DNA from 2 places in the Streptomyces sp. NPDC006326 genome. Region 1 is predicted to be linked to the other one. Evidence: riboswitches for the same ligand, from Rfam matches in the RefSeq annotation. Region 1 holds a riboswitch; the other holds the start of a gene.

Region 1 (4,931 bases):
GGTACAGGCAGAGGTCATGATGAGCTTCCTCGTTTCCGAGGAGCTCTCGTTCCGGATCCCGGTGGAACTCGGGTACGACGCCCGTGATCCCTATGCCGTACGCCTGACCTTCCACCTCCCCGGAGACGCCCCCGTGACCTGGGCGTTCGGCAGAGAACTGCTGCTCGACGGCATCAACAAGCCCTGTGGCGACGGTGATGTGCACATCGCCCCCACCGACCCCGACGAGCTGTCAGACGTCCACATCCGCCTCCAGGTCGGTGCCGACCGAGCCCTGTTTCGTGCGGGTGCGGCTCCGCTCGTCGCCTTCCTCGACCGGACCGACCGGCTGGTCCCCCTCGGTCAGGAGCGCAGCCTCGGCGACTTCGAGGGGCACCTCGACCAGGCGCTCGGCAAGATCCTGGCCGAGGCCCAGCAGAACGAGCGGAACGCCGGCTGACCTCTCGCGGCGCCGGGCGTCAGCGCTTGCGGCGCCGGCCCCGGCCCGTGCGGACCGGCCCCGACGCCGCCGCACCGGCCGGGGACCCGGGCCGGTCGGCGGACACGACCAGGGCGGCCAGTGCGGTGGTGACCGGGACCGAGGCCACCAGGCCGATCGACCCCACCAGGGTGCGGACGATCTCCTCCGCGACGAGCTCGCTGTTGGCCACCGAGCCCACGCTGCTGTTCGCGATCGAGAACAGCAGCAGCAGGGGCAGTGCGGCGCCCGCGTAGGCGAGGACCAGCGTGTTGACCACCGACGCGATGTGGTCGCGACCGATCCTGATGGCCGCCCGGTACAGGGCGCGCGAACCCATAGACGGGTCGGCCTGGTGCAGCTCCCACACGGCGGAGGTCTGGGTGACCGTCACATCGTCGAGCACGCCCAGGGATCCGATGATGACGCCTGCGAGCAGCAGGCCGCTCATGTCGATGGCGGGGTAGAGCCCGTGGATCAGTCCGGTGTTGTCGTCCGTGTTCCCGCTCAAGAAGGCCCAGTCGATGAACAGCGAGCCGAGCAGCCCGATCAGCAGCAGCGACACCAGTGTGCCGAGGACGGCGACCGAGGTCCGGGCGGTCAGTCCGTGGCACATGTAGAGCGCGATGAGCATGATCGCGCTGGCCCCGATGACCGCGACCACCAGCGGATTGGAGCCCTGCAGGATGGCCGGGAGGATGAAGAGTGTCAGCACTCCGAAGCTGACGACCAGTGCGATCAGGGCGAACACGCCGCGCATCCGGCCGACGACGACCACGGCCACGGCGAAGATCCCGGCCAGCAGCGCCAGCGGGAGTTTCCGGTTCACGTCGATCACGGAGTACTGCAGGTCCCGGGGCGCGTCCGGGGCGTAGGCCACGACCACCTCCTGGCCGTCCGCCAACTGCCGCGGGGCGCCGGGCTGGACGATCTCGGTGAAGGTGCGCCCCTTTTCAGGGCCGGTGCTGACCTCGACGGTGGCCTTCTTGCACTGACCGGTCTGTGCTGCCTGCGCTTCCCGGCCTTCCGGGGTGGAGGTGTCGCCGGTGGGCGGAACCTGCGAGACGTTCACCGATTTGCAGTCGACCTGTTCGAGGGCGACGACCTTGCCCTGCTGGGTCTGGCGGTCGAAGCCCACACCGGAGCGCTCGTGGGCGGGGGCGCCGCCCGGCCAGAGCACCGCCATGCCGACGAAGACCGCGGCGGCGAAGGGGATCAGTACGGCCGCGATGACCCGGCGCAGATGCCGGGAGACGGGAGCCGCCGGTCCGTGGCCGTGACTGTGTCCATGGCCGTGTCCATGACTGTGCCCGGAACCGTGGGGAGGCCCGGGGGCGTGCCCCGGACCCGCGTGCGCGTGGCCCGGGTGACCGGAGGGCTCGGAGTGATCGGCGGGGGGCTGCGGCGAGGACGTCACCGGCAGATCATCGCAAGAGTTGAGGGGGCCCACTGTTCAGCACGCCACAGATGACGCTAGCGTGGGGGCACCTTTGCACAACGCGGGAGCTCGGAGCACCGGGCTGAGAGGACGCTGATCACCGTACGCGCCGCAGTACAGGCGTACGGGAAGAGGCTGCGTCGACCGCCGAACCTGTTACCGGGTAATGCCGGCGTAGGGAGATCAGGTCTCATGACCATTCAGGACGCACGCACGCCTGCCGTCAGCCAGGACGCCGACGGCCAGACCGAGCGCCAGCCGGGCTGGCACAAGGGGTACGTGGCGGGCTCCCGCCCCGACATCCGGGTGCCGGTCCGCCAGGTCCACCTCACCAACGGCAAGGACGTCACGCTCTACGACACGTCCGGGCCGTACACCGACCCCCAGATCGAGACCGATGTACGCCGCGGGCTGCCGCCGCTGCGGGAGAACTGGATCATCGGCCGCGGTGACACCGAGGAGTACGCGGGCCGCCCCGTCCGCCCCGAGGACGACGGCATCAAGCACACCTCGCCGCGCGGGGGCCTCAAGAACCTCGACGCGGTCTTCCCGGGCCGCCCCCGCCAGCCCCGCCGGGGCCGCGACGGCGCCGCCGTGACGCAGCTCGCCTACGCCCGCCGCGGCGAGATCACCCCGGAGATGGAGTACGTCGCCATCCGGGAGAACGTCTCCCCCGAGGTGGTCCGTGAGGAGATCGCCGCAGGTCGCGCCGTGCTTCCCGCGAACGTGAACCACCCGGAGATCGAGCCGATGATCATCGGCAAGCGCTTCCTGGTGAAGGTCAACGCCAACATCGGCAATTCCGCGGTCACTTCCTCCATCGAGGAGGAGGTGGAGAAGATGACCTGGGCGACCCGCTGGGGCGCGGACACGGTCATGGACCTCTCCACCGGACGCAACATCCACACCACCCGTGAGTGGGTGCTGCGCAACTCCCCGGTCCCGATCGGCACGGTGCCGCTGTACCAGGCGCTGGAGAAGGTCGACGGCAAGGCCGAGGACCTCACCTGGGAGATCTACAAGGACACGGTCATCGAGCAGGCCGAGCAGGGCGTGGACTACATGACGGTCCACGCAGGCGTGCTGCTGCCGTACGTGCCGCTGACGGCGCGCCGCAAGACGGGCATCGTTTCGCGCGGCGGCTCGATCATGGCGGCGTGGTGCCTCGCGCACCACAAGGAGAACTTCCTCTACACCAACTTCGAGGAACTCTGCGAGATCCTCGCGACGTACGACGTCACCTACTCCCTCGGTGACGGCCTGCGGCCCGGCTCCATCGCGGACGCCAATGACGCGGCGCAGTTCGCCGAGCTGAAGACGCTGGGTGAGCTGAACACGATCGCCAAGCGCCACAACGTGCAGACCATGATCGAGGGCCCGGGCCACGTCCCGATGCACAAGATCAAGGAGAACATCGACCTCCAGCAGGAGATCTGCGAGGAGGCGCCGTTCTACACGCTCGGCCCGCTGACCACGGACGTCGCTCCCGCGTACGACCACATCACCTCGGGCATCGGCGCCGCGATGATCGCCTGGTGGGGCACCGCGATGCTCTGCTACGTGACGCCGAAGGAGCACCTGGGTCTGCCCAACCGCGACGACGTGAAGACCGGCGTCATCACGTACAAGATCGCGGCGCACGCCGCGGACCTGGCCAAGGGGCACCCGGGCGCCCAGGAATGGGATGACGCCCTGTCGGACGCGCGGTTCGAGTTCCGCTGGGAGGACCAGTTCAACCTGGCTCTCGACCCGGACACGGCCCGCGAGTTCCACGACGAGACCCTTCCGGCCGAGCCGGCCAAGACCGCGCACTTCTGCTCCATGTGCGGCCCGAAGTTCTGCTCGATGAAGATCTCCCAGGACATCCGCCGTGAGCACGGCGGGGACCTGAAGGCCGAGGAGATCGAGGCGGGCATGGCGGAGAAGTCCGCCGAGTTCGCAGCGAGCGGCAACCGGGTGTACCTGCCGCTGGCCGACTGATCACAACGCTGCCGTGGCGCTGGACCGGGGAGAGGAGGGGGCTCCCCGGTCCAGCGCTGCTGCCTGAAGCGTCCTGGTTATACCGGCGCCGGGTGCGATGTTTCACGTGAAACAGGGATGGCCGCGCCGAGACGGGATGCGGCGAAGACCCGGTTGATCTCCGTCTGCCGACGGTAGGACGCCGGTAGGTCGGGCAAGGCCAGCAGCCGGTCGCACATCCGCAGCGAGGTCTCGGTGTCGCCGACCCAGTAGGCGGTGATCGAGTGCTCGAAGAGCAGGCCCCAGCGGTAGACCCAGGGCTGGACGAAGAGCAGGTCCGCCGGAGCCGGGCGGTCCAGAACGACTGTGGTGACCGCGTGGGCCGCGTGGTGCCGGCCCTGCAGGCGCAGCCGTGATGCGAGTTCGTAGCAGGCTTCCAGGCGGCTGGGGCGGCATTCCCAGGCCCGGGTGAAGGCGTCCATCGCGGAGGGCCAATCGCCCGACTCCGCGCTCAGAATGCCGATTTGGAGCAGGGCGAAGTAGACCTCTTCCTCCCAGCCGCCCATCGCCGCCCGCCGCTCGTAGAGCCGGAGGGCCGCCGGGGCGTCGCCCATGTCGCGCATCGTCTGGGCGAGGTAGAAGACGGTCCTGGTGTTGGAGGGGTCCCGCTGGAATTCGGCGCCCAGGAGGCGGGCGTCGCGTTCGAACGTGTCGTGACGGGAGCCGCCGTCCGCGTGGTCCTCGATCACGAGGGCGTCGAGGTTCTCCTGGATGCCGGGGCGCGGATCGTATTCACCGGGACGGTCGCACGTGAGGTACTCGTGGGTGGCACCCTCGTACCGCCATGCAAGGTCGCCACGGACCAGGCGCTTGATGCGGTATTCCGTCGTGCCCTCGTGGCGCAGCATGTACGACTGCGCCGTGAGCGGGGGGAGCGGCCCGGTGCGGCGCAGGACGAGGTCGGCGTCGAGCAGCAGCAGGTAGTCGGCCTTGCCGCGGGCGTGTGCGATGTTGAGGCTGCGGTTGTGCCCGAAGTTGACCCAGGGTTCCTCGTGGAGCTCGCCGGGGATCCCTCCC
Region 2 (4,931 bases), on a different contig from region 1:
CGGCGAGTCGATGATCAAGCGGGACCTGGGCATCAAGGACATGGGGACGCTGCTGCCCGGCCACGGCGGCATCATGGACCGGCTCGACTCCCTGCTGCCGACCGCCCCGGTGGTGTGGCTGCTGCTGGCGGCCTTCGTGGGTACGGGCTGATCCCTGCTGCCGGGCCACGGCGCCCTGCGGCGGAGCCGCATATCGGACACGGCATGGACCGGCTCGACTCCCTGCTGCCGACCGCCCCGGTGGTGTGGCTGCTGCTGGCGGCCTTCGTGGGTACGGGCTGATCCCTGCTGCGATCCGCCCCGGCGAGGCGGCTGCCGCCGGCGGCCTCCGCCGGCACCGGCTGAACCCCGGCTGGGCGGTTACCCTTGAAAGGCGCGCTGCTTCTGCGGCGCGCCTTTCGTCTTACGAGGAGTACCTGCCATGGCCCGCCCCGTCCCGGGAGAGCTCACCTTCGTCGCCCCCCGTGGAGCCAAGAAGCCGCCCCGGCACCTCGCCGACCTCACCCCCGAGGAGCGGCGCGAGGCGGTCGCCGCAATCGGCGAGAAGCCGTTCCGGGCCAAGCAGCTCTCGCAGCACTACTTCGCCCGCTACGCGCACGACCCGGCGCAGTGGACGGACATCCCCGCGGGCTCCCGCGAGAAGCTGCAGCAGGAGCTGCTGCCCGAGCTGATGAACGTCGTCCGGCACATCTCGTGCGACGACGACACCACCCGCAAGACCCTGTGGAAGCTGCACGACGGCACGCTCGTCGAGTCGGTGCTGATGCGCTACCCCGACCGGGTCACCATGTGCATCTCCTCGCAGGCCGGCTGCGGCATGAACTGCCCGTTCTGCGCCACCGGCCAGGCCGGCCTGGACCGCAACCTCTCCACCGCGGAGATCGTCCACCAGATCGTCGACGGCATGCGCGCCCTGCGCGACGGCGAGGTCCCCGGTGGTCCGGCCCGGCTGTCGAACATCGTCTTCATGGGCATGGGCGAGCCGCTGGCCAACTACAAGCGGGTCGTCGGCGCCATCCGCCGCCTGACCGACCCCGAGCCCGACGGCCTCGGCCTGTCGCAGCGCGGCATCACCGTCTCCACCGTGGGCCTGGTCCCCGCGATGCTGCGCTTCGCCGACGAGGGCTTCAAGTGCCGCCTCGCGGTCTCGCTGCACGCCCCGGACGACGAGCTCCGCGACACCCTCGTCCCCGTGAACACCCGCTGGAAGGTCCGCGAGGTCCTCGACGCGGCCTGGGAGTACGCCGAGAAGTCCGGCCGCCGGATCTCGATCGAGTACGCCCTCATCCGCGACATCAACGACCAGGCGTGGCGGGGCGACCTCCTCGGCCGGCTGCTCAAGGGCAAGCGCGTCCACGTCAACCTGATCCCGCTGAACCCGACGCCCGGCTCGAAGTGGACGGCCTCACGCCCCGAGGACGAGAAGGCCTTCGTGGAGGCCATCGCCCGCCACGGCGTGCCGGTGACCGTCCGTGACACCCGAGGTCAGGAGATCGACGGCGCCTGCGGCCAGCTCGCGGCCTCGGAGCGCTGACCGGACCACTGGGTTCCGGGGCCGGTCGCCCGGAATCGGCCACGGGGTACCCTGTGGCCGAACCAATTGCATATTCCGACAGGGGAGCGCCACAGCGCTGAGAGTGCGGTAACCGTCATCCGCAGACCCTCTGAACCTCGCCCCGGTCATTCGGGGTAGGAAGTTCGGTCATCACTCAAGCTGTTGCGCCCTGCCCGGTGCCCGCTCGGACAGAGCGCCGGGCAGGGCCGCGTCTTCTCCTGGTCATCCCAGGAGGAATACACCAGTGAGCACCACCAGGAAGATCGCGGGCACCGTGCTCGCGGCCGCGCTCGGCGTCACGTCGCTGAGCGCCTGCGGCAGCGACGCGAAGGACGAGCCGGCGGCCGGCGGCACGAGCAGCGCGCCGAAGTCGAAGACCGTCACCCTCGTCTCGCACGACTCCTTCAACGTGACCGAAGCGGTCCTCAAGGAGTTCGAGCAGCAGAGCGGCTACACCGTGAAGGTCCTGAAGTCCGGGGACGCGGGCGCCGCGCTCAACCAGGAGATCCTCACCAAGGGCTCCCCGCGCGGCGACGTCTTCTTCGGCGTCGACAACACGCTGCTCTCGCGCGCGCTCGACAACGGCATCTTCACCCCGTACGAGGCCAAGGGCCTGGGCGAGGTCAAGCCGGAGTACGTGCTCGACAAGGAGCACCGGGTCACCCCGGTCGACTCGGGCGACATCTGCGTCAACTACGACAAGGCGTACTTCGCCGACAAGAAGATCGCCCCGCCGCAGACGCTGGACGACCTGGTCAAGCCGGAGTACAAGAACCTGCTGGTCACCGAGAACGCGGCGACCTCCTCGCCCGGCCTCGGCTTCCTGCTCGCCTCCGTCGGCAAGTACGGCGAAGACGGCTGGAAGGACTACTGGAGCAAGCTGAAGGCCAACGGCGTCGAGGTCGTCGACGGCTGGGAGCAGGCCTACAACGAGCGCTTCTCGGGCTCCGCGGGCGGCAAGAAGGCCAAGGGCGACCGCCCGCTGGTCGTCTCCTACGCCTCCAGCCCGCCGGTCGAGGTCCTCTACGCCGACCCGCAGCCGGCCGAGGCCCCGACGGGCGTCGCGACGGGCACCTGCTTCCGCCAGGTCGAGTTCGCCGGCCTGCTGAAGGGGGCGAAGAACGAGGAGGGCGGCAAGGCGCTCGTCGACTTCCTCATCGGCAAGAAGTTCCAGGAGGACATGCCGCTCCAGATGTTCGTGAACCCGGTGGTCAAGGACGCGAAGCTGCCGGAGCTGTTCACGAAGCACGGCGTGGTGGTCGAGAAGCCGGAGAACGTCGCCCCGGACACCATCGCCAAGAACCGTGAGCAGTGGGTCAGGACATGGTCCTCGCTGGTCGTGAAGTAGGACGCGAGAGCGCTCCTGCACACGAGGGCGTACGCGGTACGGCCGTCAGGCTCGCCCTGATGGCCGTGCCCCTCGTCTTCTTCGGCCTGTTCTTCGCCTACCCCGTGGTCGCGATCGTGGGCCGCGGGGTCAAGACCGACGCGGGCTGGCAGCTCGGCCGGATCGGGGAGGTGCTGGCCCGACCCGACATCGCCGACGTGCTCTGGTTCACCACCTGGCAGGCGCTCGCGTCCACGGTTCTCACGCTGCTGGTCGCGCTCCCCGGCGCCTACGTCTTCGCGCGCTTCGAGTTCCCCGGCAAACAGCTGCTGCGGGCGCTGGTCACCGTGCCGTTCGTGCTGCCGACCGTGGTCGTCGGCACGGCTTTCCTGGCGCTGGTCGGCCGAGGCGGGCTGCTGGACGAACTGTGGGGTGTCCGGCTGGACACCACCGTCTGGGCGATCCTGCTCGCCCACGTCTTCTTCAACTACGCCGTCGTCATCCGGACGGTGGGCGGGCTGTGGGCGCAGCTCGACCCGCGCCAGGAGGAGGCCGCCCGGGTGCTGGGCGCCGGCCGGTTCGCGGCCTGGCGGCAGGTGACGCTGCCCGCGCTGGGGCCCGCGGTGGCCGCCGCGGCGCTCATGGTCTTCCTGTTCACCTTCACCTCCTTCGGCGTCGTGCAGATCCTGGGCGGCCCCTCGTACTCCACGCTGGAGGTGGAGGTCTACCGGCAGACGGCCCAGCTGCTGGACCTGCCAACGGCCGCCGTCCTGACGATGGTGCAGTTCGCGGCGGTGGGCGTCGTCCTCGCCGTGCACGCCTGGACCGTGCGCCGGCGGGAGACGGCCCTGCGGATGGTGGACCCGGCGCGGACCGCGCACCGCCCCGGCGGCCCGGGGCAGCGGGCGCTGCTGGGCGCGGTGCTGGCGACGGTGGCGCTGCTGATCGTGCTGCCGCTGGGCGTGCTGGTCGAGCGGTCCTTCGACGCGCCCGGCGGGTACGGGCTGGGCTTCTACCGGGCGCTGCAGGACGCGAGCGGCGGCACCTTCCTCGTACCTCCGCTGGAGGCGATCGGGAACTCCCTGGAGTACGCGCTGGCCGCCACCGCCATCGCCGTCGTGATCGGGGGACTCGCGGCGGCGGCGCTCACCCGGCGCGGAGGCCGCTTCGTGCGCGGGTTCGACGCGCTGCTGATGCTGCCCCTGGGGGTGTCCGCGGTGACGGTGGGCTTCGGGTTCCTGATCACTTTGGACGAGCCGCCGCTCGATCTGCGCACCTCGTGGATCCTGGTGCCGCTCGCGCAGGCGCTGGTGGGCGTGCCGTTCGTCGTACGGACCATGCTGCCCGTGCTGCGTGCCGTGGACGTACGGCTGCGCGAGGCCGCCGCCGTGCTCGGGGCGTCCCCGCTGCGGGCCTGGCGGGAGGTGGACCTGCCGCTGGTGCGGCGGGCGCTGCTGATCGCGGCCGGGTTCGCCTTCGCTGTCTCGCTGGGGGAGTTCGGGGCGACCGTGTTCATCGCCCGGCCGGACCGGCCGACCCTGCCGGTGGCCGTGGCCCGGCTGCTGGGGCGGGCCGGTGAGCTGAACTACGGGCAGGCGATGGCCCTGAGCACGATTCTGATGCTGGTGTGTGCGGTGTCCCTGCTGGTGCTGGAGCGGCTGCGACCCGACAAGACCTCGACCGCAGGGGAGTTCTGATGACGTTGCTCGAACTGGCCGGGGTCACGGTCCGCTTCGGCGAGCGCGCCGTCGTCGACTCCGTGGACCTCCGGGTCGCCGAGCACGAGACCGTGTGCGTACTGGGGCCGAGCGGCAGCGGCAAGTCCACGCTGCTGCGGGTCGTCGCCGGGCTCCAGCCCCTCTCGTCCGGGCGGGTCCTGCTGGGCGGAGCGGACCAGGAGCGGGTGCCGGTGCACCGGCGGGGGGTGGGCCTGATGTTCCAGGACCACCAGCTGTTCCCCCACCGCGATGTCGCCGGGAACGTGGCGTTCGGCCTGCGGATGCGCGGCTCGGCGCGCGGCGCCGCGTACGGGGACCGGGTCGCCGGGCT

Evidence for each region. Region 1 has a riboswitch for thiamine pyrophosphate ahead of thiC (phosphomethylpyrimidine synthase ThiC). Riboswitches for the same ligand answer to the same signal wherever they lie in the genome.
Region 2: another riboswitch for thiamine pyrophosphate. It lies ahead of ABZ128_RS11835 (thiamine ABC transporter substrate-binding protein); the one in region 1 lies ahead of thiC (phosphomethylpyrimidine synthase ThiC).

Annotation. Positions count from the first base shown of each region.
Region 1 is NZ_JBEXRC010000002.1:178,202-183,132, reverse strand. It holds gene ABZ128_RS02510 (SsgA family sporulation/cell division regulator) at 1-439, shown strand, start outside; gene ABZ128_RS02505 (YibE/F family protein) at 459-1,874, opposite strand; TPP riboswitch at 1,947-2,093, shown strand; gene thiC (phosphomethylpyrimidine synthase ThiC) at 2,088-3,875, shown strand; gene ABZ128_RS02495 (glycosyltransferase) at 3,953-4,931, opposite strand, start outside.
Region 2 is NZ_JBEXRC010000011.1:73,921-78,851, forward strand. It holds gene ABZ128_RS11825 (phosphatidate cytidylyltransferase) at 1-151, shown strand, start outside; gene rlmN (23S rRNA (adenine(2503)-C(2))-methyltransferase RlmN) at 422-1,534, shown strand; TPP riboswitch at 1,605-1,714, shown strand; gene ABZ128_RS11835 (thiamine ABC transporter substrate-binding protein) at 1,800-2,903, shown strand; gene ABZ128_RS11840 (iron ABC transporter permease) at 2,963-4,579, shown strand; gene ABZ128_RS11845 (ABC transporter ATP-binding protein) at 4,579-4,931, shown strand, end outside.